DNA from 2 places in the Burkholderia theae genome. Region 1 is predicted to be linked to the other one. Evidence: predicted binding sites of a transcription regulator. Region 1 holds the regulator's gene; the other holds the start of a gene.
What was found. Region 1 encodes FliA, which starts transcription of late flagellar genes. Its sites were predicted from a motif close to CTAAAGTTTNNNNNNNNNNNGCCGNTA; they were not measured.

Region 1 (15,606 bases):
CTTCTAAACCATGCCGCACGCGCGCGCGCCATTTCGACCCGATGCACCGGATGCCGCGCCCCGAGCGGGCGAGCCGGGGCGCGACTTTGCGTTCACGGGCGCGGATTTCGCACGCATCCGCGCGCTGATCCACCAACGCGCGGGAATCTCGCTGTCCGAGCACAAGCGCGACATGGCGTACAGCCGTCTCGCGCGGCGGTTGCGTGCGCGCGGCCTCGACACGTTCCGCGACTACCTCGACCTGCTCGAGCAGGAAGACGATCCGCTCGAGTGGGAAGCGTTCACCAATGCGCTGACCACGAACCTGACCGCGTTCTTCCGCGAGTCGCACCATTTCCCGATCCTGGCGGATTTCGTGAAGGGGCGGCCGGCACCCGTGTCGGTCTGGTGCTCGGCGGCGTCGACCGGCGAGGAGCCTTATTCGATCGCGATCACGCTGATCGAGGCGCTCGGCGAATCGGCGGCGCGCGGCGCGTCGATCCTCGCGACCGATCTCGACACGCAGGTGCTCGCGAAGGCGGAAGCCGGCATCTATACGTACGACCAGGTCAAGCACCTGACGCCGGAGCGGCTGAAGCGCTTCTTCCTGAAGGGCACGGGCCCGCAGGCCGGCCGCGTGAAGGTGCGCCCGGAGCTGCGCGCGATGATCCGCTTCGAGCAACTGAACCTGACCGATGCGGACTACGGGATCGCGAAGCCGTTCGACGCGATCTTCTGCCGCAACGTGATGATCTACTTCGACAAGCCGACGCAGGGGCAGGTGCTGTCGCGCTTCGAGCCGCTGGTGAAGCCGGGCGGGCTGCTGTTCGCCGGCCATTCGGAAAACTTCACGTACGTCACGCAGGGGTTCCGGCTGCGCGGGCAGACGGTGTACGAACTGACACGCGACGCCGCGCAGGGTGCGCGGCCGCGTGCTGCGCAGGCGCCCGCGGCGGCGGCCATGCCGTCGCGCGCTCCGGCGCGGGCCGCCGCGCCCGCTTATGGAGATCGCGGATGAGTGCCCTGCCGATCGCGACGAATCGCTACTTCGACAACCATTTCGGCTGTCCCGGCGTGAAGCTGTTGCCGAACGAGTTCTACACGACGTCCGAGGACATGGTGCTGATGACCGTGCTCGGCTCGTGCGTCGCCGCGTGCATTCACGATCCGTACGCCGGCATCGGCGGGATGAACCACTTCATGCTGCCCGACGACGGCGCCGATGCGGGCGCGACCGCGTCCGAATCGATGCGTTACGGCGCGTATGCGATGGAAGTGCTGATCAACGAGCTGATCAAGGCCGGCGGGCGCCGCGAGCGCCTCGAGGCGAAGGTGTTCGGCGGCGCGGCCGTGCTGGCCGGGATGACGACCATCAACATCGGCGATCGCAACGCGGATTTCGTGCGCCGCTACCTGGCGCTCGAGCGCATCCGCATCACGGCGGAAGACCTGCAGGACGTCCATCCGCGCAAGGTCGCGTTCATGCCGCGCACGGGGCGCGCGATGGTGAAGAAGCTGCGGCTGCAGGTGCCGGGCGTGACCGAGCGCGAAGCCGCGCTGGCGCGCGAGGCCGACCGCTTGCGCGCCGCACGGCCGCGCGCGCATGTCGAGCTGTTCCAGGCGAAGCGGCCGGCCGCGCCGCAGCCGGCACGCCCGCGCATCGAGCTGTTCGGCGCGCGCGGTGCGGCGCCGGGCGGCAGCGCGAGTGCCGGCGGCGTGCGGGCGGCGAACCCGGGGAGCCCGGGCGCCGGAGGCCCGTATGCGGCGAATCTATCAAGAAAGCAGGAGGCATGACCGCAGTGCAGAAGATCAAAGTATTGTGCGTCGACGATTCGGCGCTGATCCGCAGCCTGATGACCGAGATCATCAACAGCCAGCCCGACATGACGGTGTGCGCGACCGCGCCCGATCCGCTCGTCGCGCGCGAGCTCATCAAGCAGCACAACCCCGACGTGCTCACGCTGGACGTCGAAATGCCGCGCATGGACGGGCTCGACTTCCTCGAGAAGCTGATGCGCCTGCGGCCGATGCCGGTCGTGATGGTGTCGTCGCTGACCGAGCGCGGTTCGGAAATCACGCTGCGCGCGCTCGAACTCGGCGCGGTGGATTTCGTCACGAAACCGCGCGTCGGGATTCGCGACGGGATGCTCGACTACGCGGAGAAGCTCGCCGACAAGATCCGCGCGGCGTCGCGCGCGCGCGTGCGCCAGGCGCCGCAGCCGCAAGCGGTTGCGCGCGCGGCGGACAGCCCCGCGGCCGCGCCGATGGTCAACAACCCGCTCGTCAGTACCGAGAAGCTGATCATCATCGGCGCGTCGACGGGCGGCACCGAGGCGATCCGCGAAGTGCTGACGCCGCTGCCGCCGGATGCGCCGGCCGTGCTGATCGCGCAGCACATGCCGCCCGGCTTCACGAAATCGTTCGCGCAGCGCCTGAACGGCCTGTGCCGGATCGCGGTGAAGGAAGCCGAGCACGGCGAGCGCGTGCTGCCGGGTCATGCGTATATCGCACCGGGCCATGCGCACCTGTTGCTCGCGAGAAGCGGTGCGAACTATATTGCGCAACTGTCGGACGAGCCGCCGGTGAACCGTCACCGCCCGTCGGTCGACGTGCTGTTCCGCTCGGCGGCGACGCACGCGGGCAAGAACGCGATTGGTGTCATTCTTACCGGGATGGGCCGCGACGGCGCGGCTGGCCTGCTGGAAATGAAACGCGCGGGCGCTCACACGTTCGCGCAGGATGAAGCAAGCTGCATCGTGTTCGGGATGCCGCGCGAGGCGATCGCGCTCGGCGGCGCGGACGAGATCGCGCCGCTCGCCGAGATGAGCCGCCGCGTGATGGCGCGACTGGCGACGATGGGCGACCGCGTGCAGCGCGTTTGAATGGAATGTCACGGGGCGCGTGCCACGATACGCGTCCCGACGGAAACGAATCTGGAAAGGAACGACGATGGACAAGAGCATGAAAATCCTGGTGGTGGACGATTTCCCGACGATGCGCCGGATCGTCCGCAACCTGCTCAAGGAACTGGGCTACTCGAACGTCGACGAGGCCGAGGACGGCCTGGCCGGCCTCGCGCGGTTGCGCGGCGGCGGCTACGAATTCGTGATCTCGGACTGGAACATGCCGAACCTCGACGGCCTCGCGATGCTGAAGGAAATTCGCGCGGACGCGACGCTCACGCACCTGCCGGTGCTGATGGTCACGGCCGAGTCGAAGAAGGAGAACATCATCGCGGCCGCGCAGGCGGGCGCGAGCGGCTACGTCGTGAAACCGTTCACGGCCGCGACGCTCGACGAGAAGCTGAACAAGATTATCGACAAGATGGCGAAGACCGGGAGCTGACGTGAACGAGCCGATCCATGCGGCGCTCGCCGGCGCGGGGTTCAACGCCGACAGCCACCCAGAAGGCGCCGATTTCGCGAGCGACCGCATCCTCGCGCGCATCGGCCAGGTCACGCGCGCGCTGCGCGATTCGATGCGCGAGCTCGGGCTCGACAAGCATGTCGAGCGTGCGGCGGAAGCCGTGCCCGATGCACGCGACCGGCTGCGCTACGTCGCGACGATGACCGAGCAGGCGGCCGTGCGCGTGCTGAATGCGATCGAGATCGCGAAGCCGATGCAGGAGCGCGTGCAGAACGAGGCCGAGGCGCTCGACGCGCGCTGGGCGCAGTGGTACGCGGCGCCGATCGAGCACGCGGAAGTGCGCGAGCTGATGGACGATACGCGCACGTTCCTGCGCACGCTGCCCGAGTCGACGTCGGCGACCAGCGCGCAGCTGCTCGAGATCATGCTCGCGCAGGATTTCCAGGATCTGACCGGGCAGGTGATCAAGAAGATCATGGACATGGTCTACCTGATCGAGCAACAGCTCCTCACCGTGCTCGTCGAGAACATCGCGCCCGAGCGGCGCGAGCAGTTCGCGGCCACCGCGGCCGCGCTCGCGGCCGAGCAGATGAGCGCGACCGGCAGCCCCGAGTCGCTGCTGAACGGCCCGCAGATCGCGCCGGAAGGCAAATCCGACGTGGTCCAGGACCAGGGGCAGGTCGACGACCTGCTCGCGAGCCTGGGCTTCTGACCCTGCCGCATCGCATTGCATCGGCGCGCCCCGTTTCGCGGGGCCGCCCGATGCACGCGTCACCCCGTTTCCACAACGTTTACCCGTGCTTGCCGCACCCATGCGGCCCGGTGCAGCATGGGTCGAATTGACACGTCGACACATGCTGCAGGCATACTACGCGTCAGCAGCAACGGAGCGTCATTCATACGATTTCATATGTTGGCAGGCGACGCGGGCACGATGGCTGCGCCGCCGGCAACGAAGCCAGTCCCTGGGAGGGAACTTGAAGCTGAAACGCTTGGGCTGGGCCGTCGCGCACGCGGCGGCTGCAACGGGTGTGCTGTGGTCCGTCCACGCACACGCTGAACTGGGCGGCGCGCCGATGTCGCCGCCGGCGGACGATCAGGCTGCAAGCGCGCGCACGATGCAGCGTGCGATGCGTTCGGCCGACGGCATGCAGGCGAGCACGGCCGCTTATACCGTCCGCGAGATCACGCTCGGATCGGGCACGGTCATCCACGAATACACCTCTGCCGCCGGCAGCGTGTTCGGCCTCGCATGGCGCGGGCCGACGATGCCGGACCTCGCATCGCTGCTCGGCAGCTATTTCCCGCAGTACACCGCCGGTGTCCAGGCCGCGCACGCGGCGCGCGGCTGGCGCGCGCCCGTGGCCGTCGAGACGAGCGGCCTCGTGATCCGGACCGGCGGCCACATGGGCGCCTTCTCGGGCCAGGCGTGGCTGCCGGCGGCGCTGCCTGCCGGCCTCGCCGGCACCGACATCCAGTGACAGCGGGAGAGTGATCTTGAGAATTCCTCGTACATTCAAGCGCTGGCTCGGCGTGCTGGGTCTCGCGGCCGCGACGGCCGTGCTCGTGACGGCATGCGGCGGCGGCGACGGCGGCGGCAGCAGCTCCGGCAGCAACGGCAACGGTAACGGCAACGGTTCGGGCGGATCGGACGGCAACAGCGGGAACACGGCCGTCATCACGGTCGGCACCGGCGTCGCGAACGTGATCAACATCCCGACCGTCAGCGTGAAGGTCTGCGCGCCGGGCACGTCGAACTGCCAGGTGGTCACCAACGTGCTCGTCGATACCGCGTCCTACGGGCTGCGGCTCGTCGGCAGCGCGGTGTCGGGTGTGCTCAACAACCTGCCGCAGGTGACGAGCGGCGGTTCGCCGGTCGCCGAGTGCGGCAAGTTCGTGTCGAGCTACACGTGGGGTTCGGTGCGCACGGTCGACCTGTCGATCGGCACCGAGCAGGCGGCCTCGCTGCCCGTGCAGATCATCGGCGACCTCGGCACCACGAACGTGGCGAGTTCGTGCACGAACGGCGGCACGTCGGCCAACTCGGCGAGCGCGCTCGGCGCGAACGGGATCCTCGGCATCGGGCCGGCGCCGAACGACTGCGGCACGCTTTGCGCGACGTCGACGTCGACCAGCAACAACTACTACGCGTGCCCGAACGGCAGCAACGCGAACTGCGCGATCGCGCTCGTGCCGGTGGCGCAGCAGGTGGCCAATCCGGTGCATCGTTTCGCCGACAGCAACGGCGTGAGCGTGCAGATGCCGAGCGTCTCGAGCAACGGGCAGGCGAGCGCGACCGGGACGCTGACGTTCGGCCTGCCGGATCTGACCGGAAAGACCGTGATGACGTCGACCACGACGGGCGACGTCAGCGCGTCGTTCCTCGGGCGCAGCGTGACCGCGTTCTTCGATACCGGTTCGAACGCGTATTTCTTCAACGATTCGTCGCAGACGGTCTGCACGAGGAATACGCAGTTCTACTGCCCGGCGTCCACGGCCGCCTACGGGGCGACACTGACCGGCCAGAACGGCGTGTCGGGCAACGTGTCGATGTCCGTCGCGAACGCGGATTCGCTGTTCGCGAACCCGTCGACGTTCGCGTTCAACAACATCGCGGGTCCGTTCGGCTCGTCCGCCTGGCTCGACATCGGCATGCCGCAGTTCTACGGCAGGACGATCTACTTCGGGATGGACAAGACCGCAAGCGGCGGCGCGGCGCCTTTCGTCGCGTTCTGACGCGGCACGGCCGCACGCAGGAACAAGGGGGCGAGCGATCGCCCCCTTTTTTATTCCCGGGCCGCGCGCGGACTACGGGCCGGATCGCCGCCGCGCGCGGGCGCAGCGCCTAAGATGTAAGACCGGCACAGGGGCCGGCACGACATCGAGGAGACAGCGACATGAGCCCGCGCATACAACGCATCACGCCGTTCCTGTGGTTCGACCACGACGCCGAGGCGGCAGCCGGTTTCTACGTGTCGGTATTCGACCATGCGCGGATCGTGCATGTGGCGCGCTACGGCAAGGCCGGCGCACATGCATCCCGGCAGGCGGAGGGGGCGGTGATGACCGTCGCGTTCGAGCTCGACGGGCAGGCGTTCGTCGCGCTGAACGGCGGTCCGGCATTCCAGATCACGCCGGCTGTGTCGTTCGTCGTCAACTGCCGCGACCAGGACGAGATCGACCGCTATTGGGCGCACCTGTCCGAAGGCGGCGACGAGCGCGCGCAGCAGTGCGGCTGGCTGCGCGACCGCTTTGGCGTGTCGTGGCAGGTCGTGCCCGTGCAGATATCCGAGCTGATGACGGGCGATCCGGCGCGCGCCGAGCGCGTGATGGCGCAGGTGATGACGATGAAGAAGCTCGATCTCGCCGCACTGCAGCGCGCAGCGGCCGGCTAGGCCGGCGCGCATGGTGCGATTCGATCGGGATCGGGAATGGCGAAGCGTAGCGCGACTGGCGCATTGACGTATTGCCGGTCGGCCGGTTAATCGAATGCCCCACTCGCGCACCGATTATCGATCGCATCCGGTTTCATTCGGTTGTAATCAAACGCTGGATTATCGAGGCTGCAGTTTCTGTCAGGTATTGAAGATTATTTAAATGACGCGACATGCAAGCCTGCGGCGCCGCAATACGCTATGGCAGCCGTTCCCGCGCCGTATCGGCGTGCGGCGCGACGGGGTGTACGCCCTGACCAACATGTGAAAAGAGATGGAGCCTGCTGAAATTCAAACATATAATTCCGGCGTTGTTTCCGGGGTGCCAATATAAAACAGGAGGGTAATAAGATGAATTTTTCTGAAGCCGTTCGTTCCGTACTCAATCAATACGCGAAATTCGAAGGCCGTGCGCGTCGTGCTGAATACTGGTATTTCGCGCTGCTGAGCGGCATTCTGTCGGTCGTCGGCCAGGTGATCGGCGCGGTGGGCCGCGATGCAGGCCTGATCACGCTGCTGCTGCTCGGCGTGATCTTCCTGGTTTCGCTGGCCCTGATCATTCCGGGCATCGCGGTCAGCGTCCGCCGCCTGCACGACACGGGCCGCTCGGGCTGGTTCCTGCTGCTCGGGTTCATTCCGATCGTCGGCGGGATCCTGCTGCTCGTGTGGATGTGCTCGCGCGGCACCGAAGGCCCGAACCGCTTCGGCTCGGATCCGATCCCGGCGGTCTGACCGGCGCCTGCCCCGACGCGCGACGTTGCCGCGTCGGGGGCCTGATTTTCCTGCTTTTCCCGCCTCGTTTTTTCACCGTTTCGCCGCTTCCCTGCGTCACCGTCCCGTCCGGGACCGACGCTTCGCCATGCCGCTGACCGGCAGGTTTTCCCGCCCCGTCGCGCGCCGCTTCGCCCCCGATCCAGCCCCGTTCGCACCGGCTCGCCCGATTCCCCGAAATACCCCCCTTTCCCGGCTTTGCTCGACCGATCGGCGTTTGACGCCTCCATGAATAATCGGTGTCACTGGAAAGCGGCATTCCGCCGTACCCGACTGGAGGCCCCGTGGCAGACGAGAGCGATCTCGACAAGACCGAAGCCGCCACTCCCAGACGCCGCGAGAAGGCGCGCGAGGAGGGGCAGGTCGCGCGTTCGCGCGAACTGGCTTCGTTCGCGCTGCTCGCGGCCGGGTTCTACGGCGCATGGCTGCTCGCGGGTCCGTCGGGTGCGCATCTGCAGGCGATGCTGCGCGGTGCTTTCACGTTCGATCGCGCGACCGCGTTCGACACGAACCGGATGCTGTCGGCGGCCGGCAGCGCGAGCCTCGAAGGCTTTGCCGCGCTGCTGCCGATCCTCGTGCTCAGCGGTCTCGCCGCGTTGCTCGCGCCGATGGCGCTCGGCGGCTGGCTGATCTCGCAAAAGACGTTCGAGCTGAAGTTCGACCGCCTCAACCCGATCTCGGGCCTCGGCCGGATCTTCTCGATCCAGGGGCCGATCCAGCTCGGGATGTCGCTCGTGAAGACGCTCGTCGTCGGCGGAATCGGCGGCGTCGCGATCTGGCGCAGCAAGGACGAACTGCTCGGCCTCGCGATGCAGCCGCTCGGCGTGGCGCTCCCCGATGCGCTGCACCTGGTCGCCGTGTGTTGCGGCACGACGGTCGCCGGGATGCTGGTGGTCGCCGCGCTCGATGTGCCTTACCAAATCTGGCAGTACAACAAGAAGTTGCGCATGACGAAGGAAGAAGTGAAGCGCGAGCATCGCGAGAACGAAGGCGATCCGCACGTGAAGGGGCGGATCCGCCAGCAGCAGCGCGCGATCGCGCGCCGCCGGATGATGGCGGCCGTGCCGAAGGCCGACGTGGTCGTCACGAACCCGACGCACTTCGCCGTCGCGCTGCAATACACGGACGGCGAGATGCGCGCGCCGAAGGTCGTCGCGAAGGGCGTGAACCTCGTCGCCGCGCGCATCCGCGAACTCGCGGCCGAACACAACGTGCCGCTGCTCGAAGCGCCGCCGCTCGCGCGTGCGCTGTATCACAACGTCGAACTCGAGCGCGAGATTCCCGGCTCGCTGTACTCGGCCGTCGCCGAAGTGCTCGCGTGGGTCTACCAGCTCAAGCGCTTCCGCTCGGAAGGCGGCGCGTTCCCCGCGGTGCCGGTCGATCTCGACGTGCCGGCCGAGCTCGACAAGGGCACGTCGGTGCCCGCCGACGATGAACGCGAAGAGGCCGAGGACACGCTCGGCAAGCAAGGCAAGCAAGGAGCATCCGCATGAGCACCCCGACCGGCCTGCTCGGGAAACGCCCGAACCCGTTCGCGGGCACCAACCTGCGCGCGCTCGCGGGCCCGGTTCTGATCTGCATGATCCTGGGGATGATGATCCTGCCGCTGCCGCCGCTGCTGCTGGATCTGCTGTTCACGTTCAACATCGCGCTGTCGGTGATGGTGCTGCTCGTCAGCATGTACACGATGAAGCCGCTCGATTTCGCGGCGTTCCCGAGCGTGCTGCTGTTCTCGACGCTGCTGCGCCTGTCGCTGAACGTCGCGTCGACGCGGGTCGTGCTGCTCGAGGGCCACACGGGCCCCGACGCGGCCGGCCAGGTGATCGAGGCGTTCGGCCACTTCCTGGTCGGCGGCAACTTCGCGGTCGGCATCGTCGTGTTCGTGATCCTGATGATCATCAACTTCATGGTGATCACGAAGGGCGCCGGGCGGATCGCCGAAGTGTCCGCGCGCTTCACGCTCGACGCGATGCCCGGCAAGCAGATGGCGATCGACGCCGACCTGAACGCGGGCCTCATCAACGAGGAACAGGCGCGCAAGCGCCGACTGGCCGTGTCGCAGGAAGCCGAGTTCTACGGGTCGATGGACGGCGCGTCGAAGTTCGTGCGCGGCGATGCGATCGCCGGCCTGATCATCATGGCGATCAACGTGATCGGCGGGCTGATCGTCGGGATGGTCCAGCACGACATGAGCTTCGCGGCGGCCGGCACGAACTACACGCTGCTGACGATCGGCGACGGCCTCGTCGCGCAGATCCCGTCGCTCGTGATCTCGACCGCGGCCGGCGTGATCGTGTCGCGCGTCGCGACCGACGAGGACATCGGCACGCAGATCACCGGCCAGCTGTTCACGAACCCGCGCGTGCTGATGATCACCGGCGTGATCATCGTGCTGATGGGGCTGATTCCCGGGATGCCGCACTTCGCGTTCCTCGGGCTCGGCGGCGGCGCGATCTGGCTGTCCCGCTCGCTGACCAAGCGCGCGGCGGCCCGCAAGGCGGCCGGCGACGTGACCGACATCGCGCCGCCCGCCGTGCTGCCGTCCGACAGCCACGAGGCGACCTGGGACGACGTGCAGCTGATCGACCCGCTCGGCCTCGAGGTCGGCTACCGGCTGATCCCGCTCGTCGACAAGAACAGCGACGGCGAACTGCTCAAGCGCATCAAGAGCATCCGCAAGAAATTCGCGCAGGAAATCGGCTTCCTGCCGCCGGTGATCCATATCCGCGACAACCTCGAACTGCGGCCGAACGCATACCGGATCGCGCTGAAGGGCGTCGAGATCGGCATCGGCGAAGTGTTCCCGGGCCAGTGGCTCGCGATCAACCCCGGCCAGGTGACGGCCGCGCTGCCCGGTGCCGTCACGCAGGATCCCGCGTTCGGGCTGCCGGCCGTGTGGATCGACGTCGCGCTGCGTGAACAGGCGCAGGTGTACGGCTACACGGTGGTCGACGCGAGCACGGTCGTCGCGACGCACCTGAACCATCTCGTCGTCCAGCACGCGGCCGAGCTGCTCGGCCGCCAGGAAGTGCAGGCGCTGGTCGAGCGCACCGGCAAGGACGCGCCGTCGCTCGTCGAGGACCTCGTGCCGAAGACGATCTCGCTGACGACGCTGCAGAAGGTACTGCAGAACCTGCTCGAGGAAGGCGTGCCGATCCGCGACATGCGCACGATCCTCGAGGCCGTGTCCGAACATGCGGGCCGCGGCGACGCGTTCGAGATCACGGCCGCGGTGCGGCTCTCGCTCGGCCGCGCGATCACGCAGCAGTGGTATCCGGGCGCGGGCGAGATGCAGGTGATGGGCCTCGACTCGAATCTCGAACGCGTGCTGTCGCAGGCGCTCGCCACCGGCGCGAACCCGGGCCTCGAACCCGGCCTCGCACACAACCTTCTGACCGGCACGCAGCAAGCGATGCTGCGTCAACAGAATCTCGGGCTGCCGCCCGTGCTGCTCGTGCAGCACGCGCTGCGCGCGATGCTCGCGCGTTTCCTGCGCCGCAGCCTGCCGCAATTGAAAGTGCTGTCGTATGCCGAAGTGCCGGACACACGCACGATCAAAGTCGTTAACGTCATCGGGGGTTCCGCTTGAACATTCGCAAATTCACCGGCGCAACGAGCCGCGACGCACTTCGTCTCGTGCGCGAGGCGCTCGGCGCCGACGCGGTCGTGCTGTCGAACCGCACGCTCGATGACGGCAGCGTCGAAATCGTCGCACTCGCCGATTCGGACCTCGCCGCGGTGACGCCGCCGGCTGCCGCGCGGCCGCGAATCGCCGCGCCGCGACTGCCGGAATCCGTGCCGGCCGCCGCCGTGCAGGGCATCGTGTCGCGCCCGGGCGCCGCGCTCGCGCGCCCGGCCGTCAATCCGTACGCGGCAGGCGACGGCGGGCTGCCGGACGTGTTCTCGTCGGTGTTCGGCGCCAGCGCCGATGCGGAGGACGCGGCGGCGCAACCGTCGACGATCGATGCAGACATGCTGGCCGGCATTCCGGCGGCCGCGGTAGCGCCGTCGATTGCCGCACCGGCAGCCGGCACGCCCGCTGCCGGTACGCCCGCCGCAGGCGCTTCCGAACCCGCGCCGTGGCTCGTCGAGCACGCGAAACGCCTGACGCAGCAGCGCGACGCACTGATCGCGCGCACCCAGGCCACGCCGGCCGCGCCGCAGGCGAGCGCCCCGGCCGAGCAGCGCGCCGCGAACGCGACGTCGCCCGACTGGGCGCGCGACATCGTGCGCGACGCCGAACGCCGGATCCCGGCCGCCGCCCCCCGCGCGCCGGACCCGAGCGCCGCGCATGCCGCGAAGGCGGCCGAGCGCACGCGCCTGTCGGCCGACGCGGCCGCCGTGGTGGCCGATGCGGTGAAGTCGCGCATCGAGCGGATCGTCAACGACACGGTGATGCACGAGCTCGGCGAACTGCGCGGGATGATGGAAGAGCAGTTCGACAACCTGATGTGGCACGACCGCCAGCGTCGCAGCGCCGTGCATGGCGCACTGACCAAGCACCTGTTCGCGGCCGGTTTTTCCGCGCAGCTCGTGCGGATGCTCGTCGACAACCTGCCGTCCGGCGACGGCGCGCAGACCTTCGAACAAGCGGCCGAATGGGCGCAGTCGGTGCTCGCGGCGAACCTGCCGGTGCTCGACAGCGAGGACGCGCTGATGGAGCGCGGCGGCGTGTTCGCGCTGATGGGGCCGACGGGCGTCGGCAAGACGACCACCACCGCGAAGCTGGCCGCGCGCTGCGTGATGCGTTTCGGCGCGAGCAAGGTCGCGCTGCTGACCACCGACAGCTACCGGATCGGCGGCCACGAACAGCTGCGCATCTTCGGCAAGATCCTCGGCGTGCCCGTGCACGCGGTGAAGGATGCGGGCGATCTCGCGCTCGCGCTGTCCGAACTGCGCAACAAGCACATCGTGCTGATCGACACGATCGGCATGAGCCAGCGCGACCGCGCGGTGTCCGACCAGATCGCGATGCTGCACGGCGCGAACGCGCCGGTGCAGCGCCTGCTGCTGCTCAACGCGACGAGCCACGGCGACACGCTCAACGAAGTCGTGCAGGCGTACCGCAGCGCGGGCGAGCATCCGGACCTCGCCGGCTGCATCCTCACGAAGCTCGACGAGGCGACCCACCTCGGCGGTGTGCTCGACACGGTGATCCGCTACAAGCTGCCGGTCCACTACGTGTCGACCGGCCAGAAGGTGCCGGAGAACCTGTACGTCGCCTCGACCAAATTCCTGCTGAAGAGCGCGTTCTGTGTGCCGCGCGACGGCTCGCCCTTCGTGCCGCAAGACGAGGACATGCCGACGCTGCTTTCCGCACTGACCGCACGTTCCACCGCCGAGCTGCACGAGGTGCGATTTGGATAAACGGATCATCGATCAGGCCGAAGGGCTGCGGCGCCTGCTGGCCGGGCGCGCGTCGCGCATCGTCGCGGTGACGGGCGGGCCGGCGGGTGTCGGCTGCACGTCCACCATCGTGAATCTGGCGGCGGCGCTCGCATCGCTCGGCAAGGATGTGCTCGTCGTCGACGAGCGCGCCGACGTGCATTCGGCCAGCGCGACGCTGGCGGGCGCGTGGCTGCGCGACGGCGAGCGCACGCGGGTGGCCGCCGGGTTCGGCCTGTGCGCGGCCGCGCGGCTCGCGCGTGCCGGCTACAGCGACGCGCAACTGAGCGACTTCATCGACGGCCCGGCCGACATCGTCCTGGTCGACGCGCAGCTCGGCGCCGACGGCTCGTTCTCGGCGCTCGCGCGCGAAGCGCACGACGTGCTGGTCGTCACGCGGGTCGCCGCGCAGGCGATCACCGAGGCGTACGCGTGCATGAAGCGGCTGCATTTCGCGCACGCGTTCGCGCAGTTCCGTGTGCTGACCAATCACGTCGCCAGCCACGCCGATGCGAAGACGGCGTTCGACAACCTCGCGGGCGTCGCGAGCCGCTACCTGACCGTGTCGATCGCCGACGCGGGCTGCGTGGGCGCCGATCCGCTCGTCGAGCACGCGCGCGAACTGATGCATGCCGCGGTCGACGCGTTCCCGTCGTCGTCCGCCGCGCGCGATTACCGGCAGATTGCCGCCGACCTGCTGTACTGGCCGATGCGCCCGCGTTCGGGTGCGGGCCGTGCCGTCCGTACCGGCGGCAAGCCGTCGTACGAGGCGGGCGCGGCACACGCCGCGTGAGCACCACCGGAAGGAGAGAGCCATGATGTACAACGCTCAAGGAAAGATGTCCCAGGCGGACGTGCTCGCGCAATATGCGCCGCTCGTGCGGCGCCTCGGGCTGCAGCTCGTCGCGAAGATGCCGGCGAGCGTCGACCTCGACGACCTGATCCAGGCCGGCATGATCGGCCTGATGGACGCGGCCGGCCGCTACAAGGAAGACCAGGGCGCGCAGTTCGAGACCTACGCGACGCAGCGCATCCGCGGCGCGATGCTCGACGAGCTGCGCAGCAACGACTGGCTGCCGCGCAGCCTGCGCAAGACGTCGCGCGAGGTCGAGCACGCGGTGCACCAGGTCGAGCAGCATCTCGGCCGCTCGGCGAGCGAGACCGAGATCGCGCAGCACCTGAACATGCCGCTCGACGAATACCAGGGGATGCTGCAGGATCTGCACGGCAGCCAGCTCATCTACTACGAGGATTTCGACCGCGCGGCCGACGACGAGCCGTTCCTCGACCGCTATCGCGTCGATCACGCCGATCCGCTGTCGGCGCTGCTCGACGAGCACCTGCGCGAGGCGCTCGTCGAGGCGATCGAGCGTCTGCCGGAACGCGAGAAGCTGCTGATGTCGCTGTACTACGAACGGGGTCTGAATCTGCGCGAGATCGGCGCGGTGCTCGAAGTGAGCGAATCGCGCGTGTGCCAGCTGCACAGTCAGGCCGTCGCGCGCCTGCGTGCGCGGCTGCGCGAACAGGCGTGGGTCGGCGCGGAGTCCTGACCCTTTCTCGACGGCCACGCGCGCCGACCCCGCGCGCTTGAGCCGCTTGCGCATTTTGCGCGCCGATTTGCTACAATCCTTCCCGTTTTCCGAGGAGCGTTGCGACGGACCGTTCCAGGTCCGCCAGGCTCGGAAGGCTTCACCAAGCAGCCGTGCGGCGCGCGTTTCGCGACCGTCGCGCCGGCTCCGCTTCCTGAACGGCGCTCACGTCACCAATCTAGAAACTTTTTAGAAAGGAGGGCGTGATGAACGCCATTATCGATTCGCAAGCTTCCAAGGATTACGTCGTCGCCGACATGGCGCTGGCTGGCTGGGGCCGCAAGGAACTGAACATCGCCGAGACCGAAATGCCGGGCCTCGTGCAGATCCGCGACGAATACAAGGCACAGCAGCCGCTGAAGGGCGCGCGCATCGCCGGTTCGCTGCACATGACGATCCAGACCGGTGTGCTGATCGAGACGCTGAAGGCGCTCGGCGCGGACGTCCGCTGGGCGTCGTGCAACATCTTCTCGACGCAGGACCACGCCGCGGCCGCGATCGTCGAAGCCGGCACGCCGGTGTTCGCGTTCAAGGGCGAATCGCTCGACGAATACTGGGAGTTCTCGCACCGCATCTTCGAATGGCCGAACGGCGAATTCGCGAACATGATCCTGGACGACGGCGGCGACGCAACGCTGCTGCTGATCCTCGGTTCGAAAGCCGAGAAGGACCGTTCGGTGATTTCGAAGCCGACCAACGAGGAAGAAGTCGCGCTGTACAAGTCGATCGCTGCGCACCTCGACGTCGACGCGACCTGGTACTCGAAGCGCCTCGCGCACATCAAGGGCGTGACCGAAGAAACCACGACCGGCGTGCACCGCCTGTACCAGATGGAAAAGGACGGCCGCCTGCCGTTCCCGGCGTTCAACGTGAACGACTCGGTCACGAAGTCGAAGTTCGACAACCTGTACGGCTGCCGTGAGTCGCTCGTCGACGGCATCAAGCGCGCGACCGACGTGATGATCGCGGGCAAGGTCGCGGTCGTCGCGGGCTACGGCGACGTGGGCAAGGGTTGCGCGCAGTCGCTGCGCGGCCTCGGCGCGACCGTGTGGGTCACCGAAATCGATCCGATCTGCGCGCTG
Region 2 (15,606 bases), 440 kb from region 1:
CGACGAGCGGCGTGCCGCCCGCGAGAAACACGCTGTAGCCGTCGCTGTTGCGCACGACCTGCACGCCCGCGAGGTTCGACAGGTTCGACACCGCGAGGTCGCGCTGGTCCATCAGCTGGTTCGGCGGCTGGCCCTGGCTGCTGGCCGATGCGATCTGCTGGTTCAGCTGCGCGATCTGCGCGGTGTACGCGTTGATCTGCGTCACGGTGCTCGTGAGCTGCGTGTTCACGCTCTGGCGCAACGCGTCGTACTGCTGGCCGGCCGCCGTGATCTGGTTCGCGAGCGTCTGCGCGTTGCTCATCGCGGTCTGCCGCACCGACGCGTCGGACGCGCTGTTCGCGACGTTCTGCAGCCCGGTGAAGTAGCTCGTGATCGCGGTCGAGATCCCCGCCGTCGGGCTGCCGACGTAGTTGTTCAGCTGCGTGACGAGCGAATACCACGTCGACAGCGCGCCGCCCTGCGTCTGCGCGCCGTTCAGCTGGTCGCTCAGGTACTGGCTGTACTGCCGCTGCACGGTGACGGTGTTGACGCCTTGCGGCATGTAGCCGCTGCTCGTGTACTGGCCGCTCGCCTCGGCATAGACGGGTCGTTCGACCGAATAGCCTGGCGTCGCGGCGTTGCTGATGTTCTGGCCGGTCGTCGTGAGGCCCCAGAGCGCGGCATTCAGGCCGCTGACGCCGAGGTTCATGAGTGAGTTGGACATGCGCGATCCTGATGAGCCGGCCGCGCTGCGGCCGCCGGGTTGCGTGACTCCCGGTATAACGGCCGCCGATTGAAAAAATTGAGGAAAAAATGCACGCGCGACGCGCACTCGCGCATCGCCGGTCAAGGCGCCCGGCAACCGGTGCCGGCGAAGGGGCGCGGGGCGGCCCGTGCGGGGCCGGGTCACGCGTGCGCGTCAGGCCCGCGCGAGCGAGCGGCGCTTCATTTCGAGCTGCGTGATCAGGCGCTGCAGCGTGTTCTCCGCGCTGCCCGGCAGCGACATGTAGCGAAAACCGAGCTGGTAGCGCCGCGACCCGTTCGGCATCTGCGTCGAACGCTGCGACACGAGCTGCAGGTCGAGCGACAGCTTGCCGTGGCCGGTCAGCTCGAGCTCGACGTCGGGCAGCAGCGTGCCGACCTCGAGCGCCTCGACGCGTTCGTCGGCCGTGCGCAGCCCCACGCCGCCGAGCGACAGGTTATGCACCTCGAACAGGAAGCTCTCGCCGTCCGGCAGCTTGCCGCGGCACAGGAACGGATCGACGATCGGCGCGTCGACGCGGAAATATTCGCGACGCTGGATGCAGACCAGCACGTCGGGGAAATCGGCGACGAACGCGGGCAGCCCCTCGTAGCGCGTCTCGCGCGGCGTGCCCGTGGTGAATTCGACGCGCACGCCCTCCGGCGAGGCCGCGAACGTGCAATGCGACGCGCCGAGGATGCCGGCGTTCTGCTCGGACAGCGCGCCCCAGTCGAACGTGAACGTCCGCGCGCCGACGTCGACCTCGAGCAGGCGCGTGACGAGCTGGCCGCCCGGATACTGGACGGTCAGGAAATCGCCGCGATTCACCAGGTTGCGCAGCTGCACGCCGATTTCCAGCGGATTGCGGCGGGCGAAGTCGGGCCCGGAGTGGCCTGCATCCAGGCTGGGGTCGGTCGACGTTTCGATATTCATGGCTAGCCGGTCTTTCTTGTCATGGGCGCCCGGACAACCGGTGCGCAGTAAAACCGGGCCAGAACGGGGGCCCGGTCGCAGGTCTCTCACACTTAGCGGCAGTGCTGACCGAAAGTTTAGATCGAATTGGCGATTTTTTTCGCGCAAACGTTGAAACCGCGCGCGGCGGGCTGCCGGGCGCGGTCCGAAGGGGGGCTGCAGGCGGCCGGCGGGCTCGTCAGCCGATCTGCTGCATGATCGAGATCAATTTTTTGGCGTAGTTCGGGTCGGTCGCGTAACCGGCCTTCTGCATCCCGTGCGCGAAGCCTTCGACGCTGCGGCTGGCGCTCAGCACGCCCGAGTAGCGCGGATTGTTCTTCAGCAGGCTCGCGTAATCGGTCATTGCGTGCTCGTACGAGTCATACGCGCGGAATTTTGCCACCACGCGGCGCGGCGTGCCGTTCACGTATTCGGTCGTCAGCGCCGACACGGTGCGCCCGGTCCAGCCCTTGTTCGCCTTGATGCCGAACACGTTGTAGCTGGTCGAGCCGTCGGCGGCGCGGATCTCGCGCTTGCCCCAGCCCGATTCGAGCGCGGCCTGGCCGACAATGAAACGCGCCGGAATGCCGGTCGACGCGCTGGCCGCCTGCGCGGGGCCCGCGAGCCGGTCGACGAACGCGTCGGCGTCCGGCGCGCCGCTCGCGCCCTTCAGCGGCGGCGTCAGCGCGCTGCCGGCCGAGTAGCCGCGCGCGCCGGCCAGCCCGCCGTTGTTCGACGCGTTCGCGTAGGCCTTCGCCATCGCGTTCATCGCGGCGAGGCTGCCTTCGTTGCCGCCCGTGCCGAGGCCACCCGCGCCGACATCGGCCGCCGTGTCGCTGCCCGCGCCCTGCCCCGCGTTGCGCAGCAGCTGCTTCATCAGCGCGTCGGCGACGCCGATCCCGCGCGTCGACATCTGCTGCGCGAGCTGCTGGTCGAGCATCGACGTGTACATCTTCGACGTATGCGAATCGAACAGCCCGCCGTCGGGCGACGCGTCGCGCATGCTCTTGAGCATCATCTGCGTGAACATCGCGTCGAACTGGCCCGCGACGGCCTTCGCGCCGGCCTGCGGCGACTGCTTCGCCTGCGCGCGCAGCGCGTCGAAACCCTGCACGTCGAGCGCGAAGCGCTGCGTGAGGTCGTTTGCGTTCGGAAGGTTCGCAGCCATTTAGATGACCTCCAGGTCGGCGCGCAACGCGCCGGCCGCCTTCATCGCCTGCAGGATCGACATCAGGTCCGCGGGCGTCGCGCCGAGCGTGTTCAGCGCCTTCACGACGTCGGCGAGGTTCGCGCCGGCCGTCACCATCTTCAGCGCGCCGTTGTCCTGCTTGAGCTGGATCTGCGACTGCTGCGCCACCACCGTCTGCCCGTTCGAGAACGGCCCCGGCTGCGACACGACCGGCTGCGTGTTGACGACCACCGACAGGTTGCCGTGCGCGACCGCGCAGCTCTGCAGCGTGACCATCTGGTTCATCACGATCGAGCCGGTGCGCGCGTTCAGGATCACCTTCGCCGCGGCCTTGTCCGGGCTCACGTCGAGGTTCTGCAGCCGCGCCATGAACGCGACCTGCTGCGCCGAATCGGCCGGCGCGGCGAGCTGGATCGTGCGACCGTCGAGCGCCGTCGCGGTGCCCGGGCCGAAGCTCGAGTTGACCGCGGACACGATCCGCTGCGCGGTGCCGTAATCCATGTCGTTCAGCTGCAGCTGCAGCATGCCGTTCATCTGCGCGATCGCGTTCGGCACCCCGCGCTCCACGATCGCGCCGCCGACGATCCGGCCGGCCGCGAGCTGGTTCACCTGCACGCGGCTGCCGTTCGCGCTGGCCCCCGCGCCGCCGACCGCCATGTTGCCCTGCGCAAGCGCGTACACCTGCCCGTCCGCGCCTTTCAGCGGCGTCAGCAGCAGCGTGCCGCCGCGCAGGCTCTTCGCGTTGCCGAGCGACGACACGGTGACGTCGAGCGCCTCGCCGGGCCGCGCGAACGGCGGCAGCGTGGCGGTCACCATCACGGCCGCGACGTTCTTCAGCTGCATGTTGCTCAGCGACGACGGGCCGCCGTTGGCCGAACCGTTGTTGATCGAGATGCCGAGGTTCGCGAGCATGTTCGCGAGCGTCTGCGTCGTGAACGGCGTCTGCATCGTCTGGTCGCCGGTGCCGTCGAGACCGACGACGAGGCCATAACCGATCAGCGGGTTGTCGCGCACGCCCTGGATCTGCGCGAGATCCTTCAGGCGTTCCGCGTGCGCGGGCACCGCGCCGAACACGCAGGCGGCGGCCACGGCCGCGAACGCGACGGCGAGCCGCGCGGCGGCGTGCGCGCGGGCGGACAGGCGGTTGAACAGGGTCGTCTGCATCGTCATCACCACGGCGCGATGTTGAGGAAGAAGCGCTGCAGCCAGCCCATCGTCTCGGCTTCGTTGATGTAGCCCTTCGCCGAATATTCGATCTTCGCGTCGGCGACCTGCGTCGAGTAGACCGAGTTCGCGCCCGAGATCGTGTTCGGGTTCACGACGCCCGAGAAGCGCACGAATTCGTTGCCCTGGTTGATCAGCATCTGCTTCTCGCCGCTGACCACGAGGTTGCCGTTCGGCAGCACGTTGGTGACGGTCACCGTGATCGTGCCGTTGAACGTGTTCGCCGCGCTCGCGCCGCCCGTCGACGCGAACTTGTTGTTGCCGGTCGCCGACAGGTTCGCCTTCGCGAACAGCCCGCCGAGGAAACCGGCGGTCGGCACGTTGAAATCGGTGTTGCCCTGCCGGTTCGTGTTCGCGCCCGACGATTTGGTCGCGTTGATGTTCTCCGCGATCATGATCGTCAGGATGTCGCCGACGTTGCGCGGCCGCTGATCCTCGAACAGCGGCCGGCCCGCGTAGCCGGGGTTGTAGATCGAGCCGGGCGCCTGCATCGACATCGGCACCGGCGGCTGCGCGGTCATCGGCTGCTGGATGATCGGATCGCGCGGGATCTGCGCGCAACCGGCGAGCGCCGCCACCGCGAACGCGCCGAGGGCGCGGACGGTGGCTGACGGGAGGAGGCGAACCTGCTTCATGGCGACGACGGGTATTCCGGTTAGCTCTTCATCTGCGTGACGGTCTGCAGCATCTGGTCGGACGTCGTCACGGCCTTGCTGTTGATCTCGTAGGCACGCTGCGTCTGGATCATGTTGACGAGCTCCTGCACGACGTTCACGTTCGACGCCTCGACGTAGTTCTGGTTGAGCACGCCCGCGCCGTTCAGGCCCGGCTGCGACACGTTCGGCGCGCCCGACGACGTCGTCTCGGAGAACAGGTTCTCGCCGCGCGCCTCGAGGCCGGCCGGATTGATGAAGGTCGCGATCTGCAGCGAGCCGATCTGCACCGAATTGGTCGAGCCCGCCTGCGTGACCGACACGACGCCGTCCTTGCCGATCGTCAGCGACGTCGCGTTCTGCGGGATCGTGATCGCGGGCAGGATCTGGTAGCCGCTCGACGTGACGAGCTGGCCCTGCGCGTTGGTCTGGAACGAGCCGTCGCGCGTGTACGCGTTCGTGCCGTCCGGCATCAGCACCTGGAAGAAGCCCGCGCCGTTGATCGCGACGTCCTTCGAGTTGCCGGTCTGCGTGAGGCCGCCCTGCGTGTACAGGCGCTCGGTCGCGACCTGCTGCACGCCGGTGCCGAGCTGCAGGCCCGACGGCAGCTCGGTCTGCTGCGTCGAGTTCGCGCCCGGCTGGCGGATCGTCTGGTAAAGCAGATCCTCGAACACCGCGCGCGACGCCTTGAAGCCGTTCGTGCTGGTATTCGCGAGGTTGTTCGAGATCACGTCCATCTGCGCCTGCTGCGCATTCATGCCGGTGGCGGCGATGTAGAGCGAACGGTTCACTTGTCGATTCTCCTGCGTAAGCTGGCGCGGGCGCTCAGCTGAAGTTGAGCAGCTGGTTCGCCGACTGCTCGTTCTGGTCGGCCGTCTGGATCAGCTTCGACTGAAGCTGGAACGCGCGTGCGTTGTCGATCATCGCGACCATCGCGGTCACCGGGTTGACGTTGCTGCCTTCGAGCGAATTCGGCGTGACGACCACGTTCGCATCGGCGTCGGCCGGATTGCCGTCGGCGGTGCGGAACAAGCCGTCGTTGCCGCGCGTGAGCGTGGCCGGATCGGGATTGACGAGCTTCATCTGGTCGACGATCGCGACCGCCGTCGGCGGGTCGCCCGGCATCAGCGCGGACACCGTGCCGTCCTTGCCGATCGTCACTTCCGCATTCGGCGGCACCGAGATCGGGCCGCCGTTGCCGATCACCGGCAGGTTGCTCGCGTTCACGAGCTGGCCGTTCTCGTCGACGTGCAGGTTGCCGGCGCGCGTGTACGCCTCGCTGCCGTCGGCCGTCTGCACCGACAGCCAGCCCGCGCCCTGCACGGCGACGTCGAGCGGATTGCCGGTGCGCGTGATCGGACCCGGCGCGAAATCCGCGCCGGGCGTCGACGCGAGCACGTAGGTGCGCGTCGTCGTCGGGTCGCTCGTGCTGCCGTCGCCGAAATTCATCGGCACCGCGCGATACGTCGCGAGCTGCGCGCGAAAACCCGTCGTCGACGCGTTCGCGAGGTTGTTCGCGACGGTCGCCTGCTGGTCGAGCGACTGCGACGCGCCCGTCATCGCCGTGTAGATCAGTCGGTCCATGGCTGCCCGTTATCCCTGGAGTTACAGGTTGATGAGCGTCTGGTCGACGGTCTGCTGCGTCTTGATCGTCTGCGCGTTCGCCTGGTAGTTGCGTTGCGCGGTGATCAGGTTCACGAGCTGCGACGTGAGGTCGACGTTCGAGTTCTCCAGCGCGCTGCCCTGCAGCGTGCCGTGGTTCGTGCTGCCCGGCGCGGAGACCTGCGGCACGCCCGATGACGCGGACTCCGCATACTGGTTGCCGCCGAGGTTCACCAGCCCGTTCGGGTTGTTGAAGTTCGCGAGCGCGATCTGGCCGAGCACGGCGGTCTGGCCGTTCGAGTAGTTGCCGGTCAGCTTGCCGTCGGTGCCGATCGTGTAGGTCGTCAGCGTGCCGCTCGCGTAGCCGTCCTGCGCGAGGTTGTTCACGCCGTCCTTGCCGCCGTACTGCGTCGTGCCGGTCAGGTCGAGCGTGAGGCCCTGCGGCGTCGCCGAGCCGTCGGTGTTCGGCACGGTGAACTGGAACTGGCCGAGCGACGCGGTCGGTGTCGCCGGCGTGCCCGTCGTCGTGCTCTGGATCGCGCCCGACGAATTGAACGTGACGGTGCCGAGATCGGTCGTCGCGCCGCCCTGGACGCCCGCGTAGGTTTCCCACGTGCCGGCCGCCGACTTCACGAAGTACATGTTGACCGCCTGCGAACCGCCGAGCGAGTCGTACACCTGGATCGACGTCGAGTAGTTGTACGTCGTGTTGTCGGTCGCGCTGAACGGCGTCTTGGCCGGCACCGTGTCCTGCGAGTTCAGGTTGAACTGACCGGTGATCTTGGTCGTCGCGGTCGGCGCGATGTTGTTGGTCGGCGCCTGCAGCGGCACGGTCTGCGCGGTGTTGATCACGCCTGCCCCGTTGGCCGCGTAGCCCATCAGGTTGCGGCCTTGCGAGTCGATGATGTAGCCGTTCTTGTCGCGCTGGAACGTGCCGTCGCGCGAGTACGTCGTCACGCCGTTGTTCGACATCTGGAAGAAGCCGTTGCCGTTGATCGCGACGTCGAGCGACGAGCTCGTCGTATTGATCGTGCCCTGGCCGAAGTTCTGCTCCACCGAGTTCAGCGCCGTGCCGATGCCGATCTGCGTGTTGACCGACGTCGCGACCGAGTTCGCGTACATGTCGGCGAACTGCGCGGTGCTCGACTTGAAGCCGACCGTGTTCGCGTTCGCGATGTTGTTGCCGATCACGTCGAGCGCGTTCGATGCGCCGGCGAGGCCGCTCAGACCCTGTTGATAACCCATTTCGGTCTCCGTTTCGAGAAAGCTCGATCAGTTGGTGGCGGTGCCGCCGGACGAGGAAGAGGACGACGCGGACGACGTCGTGTTCGGGAAAATCGACGCGACCTGGCTGAGCCCCACCGTCGTGCCGTTCGACAGCACGAGCCCCGCGGTGCCGTCCGCCTGCTTGATCACGCTCTGCACCGTCGAGGCCGCGAGCGTCGTGGCGGGCTGCGGCGTGCCGTTGCTGTCGGTGTACGACGCGCTGACGGTGTACTTGCCGTCCGGCAGCGCGTTGCCGGCCGCGTCGGTCGGCGTCCAGTTGAACGGCACGGTGCCGGCCGACTGCGCGCCCGCGTTGATCGTGTTCACGACGGTGCCCGCCGAGTTCTTCACGGTGATCGTCAGGTTCGACACCGAGCTCGCCAGCGACACGCCGAACGGCGACGCCGCGCCGCTCTTCACCGCGACGGCGTTGCCCGGCGCGAGCACGTTCGTGCCGATCAGCATCGCGGCCTGCGTCTGCTGGCCGGCCGTGAGCTGCGTCGACAGCGACGTGAGCGACGTGTTCAGCTGCGCGATGCCGCTCACCGTGTTGATCTGCGCGAGCTGCGAGGTCATCTGCGAGCTGTCGACCGGGCTGGTCGGATCCTGGTTCTGCAGCTGCGTGACCAGCAGCTTCAGGAACGTCGCCTGCAGGTCGCTCGCGGACGTGCCGTTGGTCGACGACACGTTGTTGGTGTTCATCGTGTCGGTCGGCAAGGTCGACACGTTCGTGCCGTTGCTGCCGATCGTCGTGTTGGAGGAGGTCATCCTGGCTAGCCTTCTGTCGGAACTATCGGAACTGTCGGGTCGGTAAGATCGGGCGGCGCGCGGCTTACGAGCCGATCGTCAGCGTCTTGAGCATCAGCGTCTTCGCGGTGTTCAGCGTCTCGACGTTGGCCTGGTACGAGCGCGACGCCGAGATCATGTTCACCATCTCCTGCACCGGATCGACGTTCGGCATCTGCACGTAGCCGTTCGCGTCGGCGGCCGGGTTCGCCGGGTCGTAGGTCGACTTCATCGGCGACGGGTCGTCCATCACCTTCGTCACGCGCACGCCGCCCACGCCCTGGCCGGACGCGGTGCGCGCGCCGCCCATCGGGTCGGTCGCGAACACGACCTGCTTGGCCTTGTACGGCTTGCCGTCGGGGCCGGTGGCGCTGTCGGCGTTCGCGAGGTTCGACGCGGTGACGTTCAGGCGCTGCGATTGCGCGGACAGCGCCGAACCGGCGACGCCGTAGATGTTCATCAACGAAGGCATGGAGGCTCCTGGTGCGTGTGCTTGTGCTCGGGTTCGGAAGCGGCGCGCTTACGAGTTGGTCGTGATCGCGGCGATCATCGCCTTGATCTGCTGGGTCATCACGGTCATCCCGGTCTCGTAGTGCAGCGCGTTGTTCGCGAACTGCACGCGCTCGACGTCGAGATCGACCGTGTTGCCGTCGAGCGACGGCTGCAGCGGCATCCGGTACTGCGCGCGGCCGTAGTCGTCGGCCGGGCCGCCGGTCGGGATCAGCTTCGCCGTGCCGGCCATGTGGCCCTGCGCCGTCGACACCATCGACATGCCGCTCGTCACGCCGGCCGGCTGCGTCATCGGCAGTTGCCCGGCGTTGCTCGGCGCGAGGCCGCCGTTCGTCTGCTTCAGCGAGCGCGCGAGCGTCGACGCGAAATCGACGTCGCGGGCCTGGTAGCCCGGCGTGTCGGCGTTCGCGATGTTCGACGACAGCAGTTCCTGCCGGTAGGCGCGCACGTCGAGCGCCTGTCGGCCGAACGCGAATTCCGCATCGAGTTTGTCCAGCATGTGTGCGTCTCTCCGTATGAAGCGCTGCACGCCCCTCGCGCCGGATGGCGACCCGAGAGGCTTTTTTCCATGACAGCGATGGTAGGCGCCGCACGCAACCGGCAATCGGGCGAATAACGCGGCAAAGCCCCCCTCTATTCATCGTTTGCGCGACGGCCCCGCTCCCTAGAATGCGAAGCGGAGCAACAGATCGAGGACACGGCGATGACTGGCAGCGCACTTCGCGGCAGCAACGGGCGGCTCACGCACGTCCGGCGTGCGTTTGCGCTCGCCGCGGCGCTGTGGATCGCCGTGCCGGCCGCGCACGCGGACGACGGGATGATCGTGATTCCCGGACGCGGCGAGACGGCCGAAACGGCGCTCGCGCACGCCAACGCGGCGAGCGGCGGGCAGTTCGGCGGGAATGCGGGGATGGGTTCGGGTCCGGGCATCGCGCCGGATGCCGGGCGCGCGGCAGCGGGCGCCGGTGGGTCGGCTGGTGTGGCCGGTGCTGCCGCGGCCGGCTACGCGACGCAACCGTCCGGCGCGATGGTCGTGACGACCGTCCCGCCGCCGGCTTCCGTGCCGGCTCCCGTCTACGCAGCCGCTCGCACGACTCCCGCCTACGGCGCGCCGCGCGCCACCGATCCCAACGCCATCGCGACGGTCGTCGCCGGTACGGCCGAGCCCGCATCGAATCCCGCGCGGCCGATGCCGCAGGCAAGCACCGCGCGCATGGCGGCGGCCCGCGCCGCGTCAGCCGCGCCGGCGCCGCGCACGGCGGCGGTGGCCGCCAACCCGGCCCAGGCGGCCCCCGCTGCCCAGCCCGCGACGCCGCCCGGCCAGCAGGACCCCGACGCGCTCCGCCGCGCGGCCCTCACGTTCCTGCAGCAGCAGATCGCCGGCCTGCCCGGCAAGACCACCGCGACGGTCACGACCGCCTTCCCGCGCGGGCTCGCCGCCTGCACGACGCTCGAACCGTTCATGCCGACCGGCGCGCGCCTGTGGGGCCGCACGACGGTCGGCGTGCGCTGCGCGGGCGAGCGGCCGTGGACCGTCTACCTGCAGGCGAAGGTCACCGTACAGGCCACCTATTACGTCGCCGCGCGCCAGATCGCGCCCGGCGAGCCGCTGAGCGCGGCCGACCTGGTCGCGCGCGACGGCGACCTGACGGTGCTGCCGCTCGCGGTGATCACCGATCCGGCGCAGGCGATCGGCTCGACCGCACTCGCGCGCATCTCGGCCGGGCTGCCGCTGCGGCAGGACATGCTGAAGAGCGCGGCGTCGGTGTCGGCCGGCCAGACGGTGCGGGTCGTCGCGGCCGGGCCCGGTTTCACGATTTCGGCCGAAGGCAGCGTGCTCGCGAATGCGGCGCCCGGCCAGTCGGTGCGGGTGCGGATGGCGGCGGGCCAGATCGTCACGGCGATCGTCAAGGACGCCGGCACCGTGGAAATTCCGCTATAGGGACGGATATCGCCGCAAGATTGCAAAGAATTGTTTATTCGGAGAATTTCGGGCTCACGATGCTAAAGTTCGGGCCGACCCGGCCGTTATCTGGGTCATACCGTACAGGAACCCCATCGTGAAGATCGATTCCACTCCGAAACCGAGCCCTCTCGCGCCGACCGGCAACGGCGCGACCCGTGCGCAATCCGGCGCGGCCCCGTCGTCCGCGCAGGCGGCCGACGCAGGCACGACCGGCGGCGACACGAACGTGAATCTGTCGGGGCTGTCCGGCCAGTTGCGCTCGGTATCCGCGTCCGGCGGCGCCGATATCGACACGGGCCTGGTCCAGTCGATCAAGGACGCGCTGAACAACGGCACGCTGACGATCGACGCGAACAAGATTGCCGACGGTGTATTGAATACCGCCCGCGAGTTGCTGCAGCAGCAGCGCCCGGGCAGCTGAGCCGGCCGCCTCGCGGCCGGTCCCCCGGTTTGCCGGCGCGCCGCACCCCGCGCACCGGCGCGACGAGCATGACGCGATGAGAGAAGAGCTGCTGGCCACGGTCAACGACGAACACGCGACGGTCGAGGCGTTCGCGTCCCTGCTCGTCTACGAGGAAAAGGCGCTGACGACGGCCGAGCCGCTCGAGATGCTGCCCGGGATCGTCGAGAAGAAAAGCGCGCTGATCGACCGGCTCGCACAGCTCGAACGTACGCGCGACACGCAGCTTTCCGCGCTCGGCTTTCCGTCCGGCAAGAAAGGGATGGACCAGGCCGCCGAGCGCGATGCGCGCCTCGCCGGCCGCTGGCAACTGCTGCAACAGGCCGCCGAACGCGCGCGCCAGGCCAACGCGAACAACGGCATGCTGATCCGGATCCGGATGGACTACAACGAGCGCGCCCTCGCGGTGCTGCGCTCGGCGCCCGCGCCGGCCGGCGTCTACGGCCCCGACGGGCGCGTGTCGGCGCTGACGCGCTGACGCCCCGCGGCGGCCCGCAGCCCGGTCCGGCGCTTCACCCGCCTCACCCGCTTCACCCCGAATTCCGCTTCGACAGACCGGGCTCCAGCCCGGCGCAACCGTCCCCCCGATACGCGGCAGCGCAGCCGCGCTGCCTGATCCAACAACAACCGATCGGAGGGCATCGATGCATCATTCCCGTTTTGAATCCGCACGCCGTCAGGCCGCCGTCGCCACGCTCGGCGCCGCACTGACCTTCACCGCGTCGCTCGTGCTGGGCGCCCCGGCCCCGGCCCCGCTGCCGACGCCGACCGGCGACATGTCGCTGTCGCCGGCCGGCCCGCTCGCGGCGCCGGCCTCCGCACCGCCCGGCAGGGCGCCGCGCGCCACATCGCGCGGCAGCGACACCTACACCTACCTGCGCTGCTGGTACCGGATCAGCGACGATCCGCTCAAGCCCGAGGCGACCTACGAGTGGGCGCGCGATCCGTCGGGCGGCGACTGGTATCGCGTGCCCGGCTACTGGTGGGCGGACGGCATCACGCAGTGGAAGAACATGTTCTACAGCGCGACGACGCAGGACACGCTCGCCGACGTCTGCCGCCAGACACTCGCCGCGCGCGGCATCCGCGCGAACCTGACGCAGGCGGTCGCGGCCAACAACGCGCTGTCGTTCAACTACACGGTCTGGACGATCGACGCCGCGCAGCAGGACGCGCGGGTCAACAAGCTGATCGTGTTCGGCGACAGCCTGTCCGACACGCAGAACATGTTCAACGCGAGCCAGTGGAAGCTGCCGAACGGAACGAGCTGGCACGCCGGACGCTTCAGCAACGGGCCGGTGTGGGCCGAATACGTCGCGAACACGCTGCGGCTGCCGTTCTACAACTGGGCAATCGGCGGCGCGGCGACCGACCAGCACGTCGTCGTGCCGGGCCTGGTGCAGGAGGTCGACTCGTGGCGCGAATACATGGATCGCGCGCCGAACTACCGGCCCGCCAATACGCTGTTCGTGGTGTTCGCGGGCGGCAACGATCTGGTGAACTACGGCCGCACGCCCGAGCAGGCGGCGAACGCGGTGCGCGACAGTCTCGAGCGGCTCGCCGCGGCTGGTGCGACGCGCATCCTGCTCATCACGCTGCCGGACGTGTCGCGCGCGCCGGTGTTCTCGACGCGCACCGACACCGCCAGCGTCGCCGCGCAGGTCAAGGACTACAACCAGCGGCTCGCCGACGCGGCCGCCGCCGTCCGGGCCCGCTACGGCGCAACGCTGCGGCTCGAGGTGTTCGATGCGTACGCGCCGTTCGACGATCTGCTGAGCCGCCCCGCGCAATACGGCTTCGACGATTCGAAGCGCTCGTGCCTCGACATCCCGAAGCCGTCGTCGTTCACCTATATGGCCGCGCAGACGCCGCGCGCGGACTGCCGCGACCCGGCGCGCTTCGTGTTCTGGGACACGCTGCACCCGACGACGCGCACGCACGCGTGGCTCGCCGAGCGGATCACGCCGTTCGTGCGCGCGCGGTTGCTGGACTGAAATGGAGCCGGATCCTGATCCGGCTCTGATGACCGGTCATCGATGACCGGGGGCAAGCGGGCGGCCGACGCCGCCCGCGCCGGCGCCGCTTACAGCAGCGGGCACGCCGTCACCTGCGTGCCGCACTCCGCACACAGCCGCTCGTAGTCGCGCAGGTACGCGCGCTCGTCGTCGTTCAGCAGGTCGAGATCGATCAGGTCCCAGTCGTAGCCGACCGTCACGATGTTCTCGAACGTCACCGTGTCCGGCTGCGTTTCGTCCGGCCGGATGATCACGATGTTCTCGATCCGCACGCCGCCCTTGCCCTGCACGTAGATGCCCGGCTCGACTGAAATCACCGCGTTCGGCACCAGCCCGTACTTCGCGCCCGGCGCGAACCGCACGCCGCCCTCGTGCACGTGAATGCCGACGCCGTGACCGGTGCCGTGACCGAAATCGTGGCCATGGTCGAGGCACACCTGCCGCACGACCGCATCGACGTCGCCGCCCGTCGCCGTGCTCGGAAAGCGCGTGACGAGCCCCTTGATGCAGGCCTTCAGCGCGACCGTGTAGATCTCGCGCTGCCACGGCTGCGCAACCGTATCCGCATGCGTCCGGCGCAGCACGACGCGCGTGCAGTCCGTCGCGAAGCCGGCTTCGTAGTACGCGCCGCTATCGAGCAGCACGAGCTCGCCTTCCGTCAGCTCGACGTCGGCGCTCGCCGCCGTGTAATGCGCGAACGCGCTGTTCGCGCCGTTCGCCGCGATCGACGGAAACGTCAGTGCCACCGCCGAGCGCGCGCCGTACGCATCGTTGATCGTGCGCGCCAGGTCGTATTCGGTGTGGCGTGCGCCCGGCTCGCCGGTCTTCGCCCAGCGCATCGTCTCGGCGATCGCCGCGGAACTGCGCGCGAACGCGTCGCGGAACCGGTCGAGCACCACCGGCGTCTTGGCGGCCCGCATCGCCTCGACCGGGTTGAAGTCCGTGTGCCGCGCCTGCGGCCACACGCGGCTCACCGCGTCGACGAGCGCGCAGTTCACCGATTCGAAGCCGTAGCACACGTGATCGACCGCGAACTGCGCGAGAAAGCGCTCGAGCGCCGCGACATCGCGCCGGATCACGTGCAGCGCCGGATACGACGCGAGCGTGACGTCGCAGCGGTCGCAGCCTTCCGGCAGGAACAGCGCGACCTGCCCGCCGACCGCGAACAGGAAACCGAGGTGCGACGACGCGTTCGGGATGTGATAACCGCGGCTGTTCAGCAGATACGCGAGATCGTCCGACGCGCACGAGAAGAACGCGGTCTTGCCGTCGGCCGCGCCGGTATGCGCGGCGAGCCTGCGGCTCAGCGTGTCGAGGTTCTGCGCGACGCTCAGGCCCGTCATCGATTCCGGCAACTCGAAAATCGGCCGCTCGACGACCCAGCCCGGCAGCGCGATCGCGCGGTCGATCTCGCGCTCGGCAAAGCTCGTCCAGTCCAGCCCCGCGGCCTGCGCCTGCTCGAACAGCCGGTCGCGCTGCGCGACGCTGACCCGCAGCGCGTCGTAGCCGACCCGCGCGAGCCGGCTCGCGTGCGCGACCAGCCAGTCGGCCAGCGCCTGCCAGATCGTCACGCCCATCCCGAGCTTCTCGATGCGCACGCGCGCCGGATCGCACTGCTGGTCGGCCTGAAAGTGATAACGGCCGTCGACGAACAGCACGAACGGCGGCACGCCGAGCGCCTGCGCGGTCGCCGCGCTCAGGAAGATCCCGCAGCCGGCCGAGCCGTCGAAACCCGACAGCGCGTAGCGCGGGTTGTTGCTGCGCGGCAGGTACTCGGTGACGTATTCGTCCTGCGACGTGACCACCACCGCGTCGAGCCGCGCGGCGTCGAGCAGGCGCGCCAGGCCGGCCTGCGTGTCGGCGACGGACGCGTCGTACGGGGGAAGGCCGGAGAAGTTGTATTGCAGTCGATCGATCATCGGATCCCCACGTTATTCATTGTTGTCGGCGGTCGGCGGTGCGACGCGGCGGGGCGCACGCCTGAAACAGGCGTGACGCGACACGGCGCCGCTGCACGGACGACGCGCGGCACTGCACGTCGCCGGGCCACTGGGCTATGCCAGCGGCAGGTCCGCGGAAATTTTTGTCTCACTTAACTTTTTTTGATGCGCGCGACAGAATCTAGAGCAGGCGGAAATTGAGGTCAAGCTAAAATTTTCGTAGGACTAAAATCGGCGACACGGTGCCGCAGGCCCGCGCAACGCGACTTCGCGCGCCCGAACCGCGCGGTACAATGCGCCGGCATCGGCGTCCCGACGGCCGT

Region 2: the regulator FliA is predicted to act here: its motif matches at 10,907-10,933, upstream of flgM (flagellar biosynthesis anti-sigma factor FlgM).

The regions. Positions count from the first base shown of each region.
Region 1 covers NZ_CP183461.1:262,435-278,040, forward strand. The annotation lists gene ACN22W_RS01220 (methyl-accepting chemotaxis protein) at 1-7, shown strand, start outside; gene ACN22W_RS01225 (CheR family methyltransferase) at 11-997, shown strand; gene cheD (chemoreceptor glutamine deamidase CheD) at 994-1,773, shown strand; gene ACN22W_RS01235 (protein-glutamate methylesterase/protein-glutamine glutaminase) at 1,770-2,861, shown strand; gene cheY (chemotaxis response regulator CheY) at 2,929-3,324, shown strand; gene cheZ (protein phosphatase CheZ) at 3,326-4,057, shown strand; gene ACN22W_RS01250 (DUF2844 domain-containing protein) at 4,323-4,826, shown strand; gene ACN22W_RS01255 (DUF3443 family protein) at 4,843-6,081, shown strand; gene ACN22W_RS01260 (VOC family protein) at 6,243-6,740, shown strand; gene ACN22W_RS01265 (DUF805 domain-containing protein) at 7,131-7,511, shown strand; gene flhB (flagellar biosynthesis protein FlhB) at 7,835-9,043, shown strand; gene flhA (flagellar biosynthesis protein FlhA) at 9,040-11,139, shown strand; gene flhF (flagellar biosynthesis protein FlhF) at 11,136-12,917, shown strand; gene ACN22W_RS01285 (MinD/ParA family protein) at 12,910-13,728, shown strand; gene ACN22W_RS01290 (RNA polymerase sigma factor FliA) at 13,751-14,485, shown strand; S-adenosyl-L-homocysteine riboswitch at 14,571-14,698, shown strand; gene ahcY (adenosylhomocysteinase) at 14,731-15,606, shown strand, end outside.
Region 2 covers NZ_CP183461.1:3,545,809-3,561,414, forward strand. The annotation lists gene flgK (flagellar hook-associated protein FlgK) at 1-703, opposite strand, end outside; gene ACN22W_RS16725 (flagellar brake protein) at 899-1,654, opposite strand; gene flgJ (flagellar assembly peptidoglycan hydrolase FlgJ) at 1,872-2,840, opposite strand; gene ACN22W_RS16735 (flagellar basal body P-ring protein FlgI) at 2,841-4,025, opposite strand; gene flgH (flagellar basal body L-ring protein FlgH) at 4,031-4,720, opposite strand; gene flgG (flagellar basal-body rod protein FlgG) at 4,741-5,529, opposite strand; gene flgF (flagellar basal-body rod protein FlgF) at 5,564-6,322, opposite strand; gene flgE (flagellar hook protein FlgE) at 6,344-7,585, opposite strand; gene flgD (flagellar hook assembly protein FlgD) at 7,613-8,374, opposite strand; gene flgC (flagellar basal body rod protein FlgC) at 8,439-8,864, opposite strand; gene flgB (flagellar basal body rod protein FlgB) at 8,913-9,401, opposite strand; gene flgA (flagellar basal body P-ring formation chaperone FlgA) at 9,606-10,844, shown strand; gene flgM (flagellar biosynthesis anti-sigma factor FlgM) at 10,963-11,289, shown strand; gene ACN22W_RS16785 (flagella synthesis protein FlgN) at 11,366-11,806, shown strand; gene ACN22W_RS16790 (SGNH/GDSL hydrolase family protein) at 11,973-13,322, shown strand; gene ACN22W_RS16795 (M24 family metallopeptidase) at 13,412-15,262, opposite strand.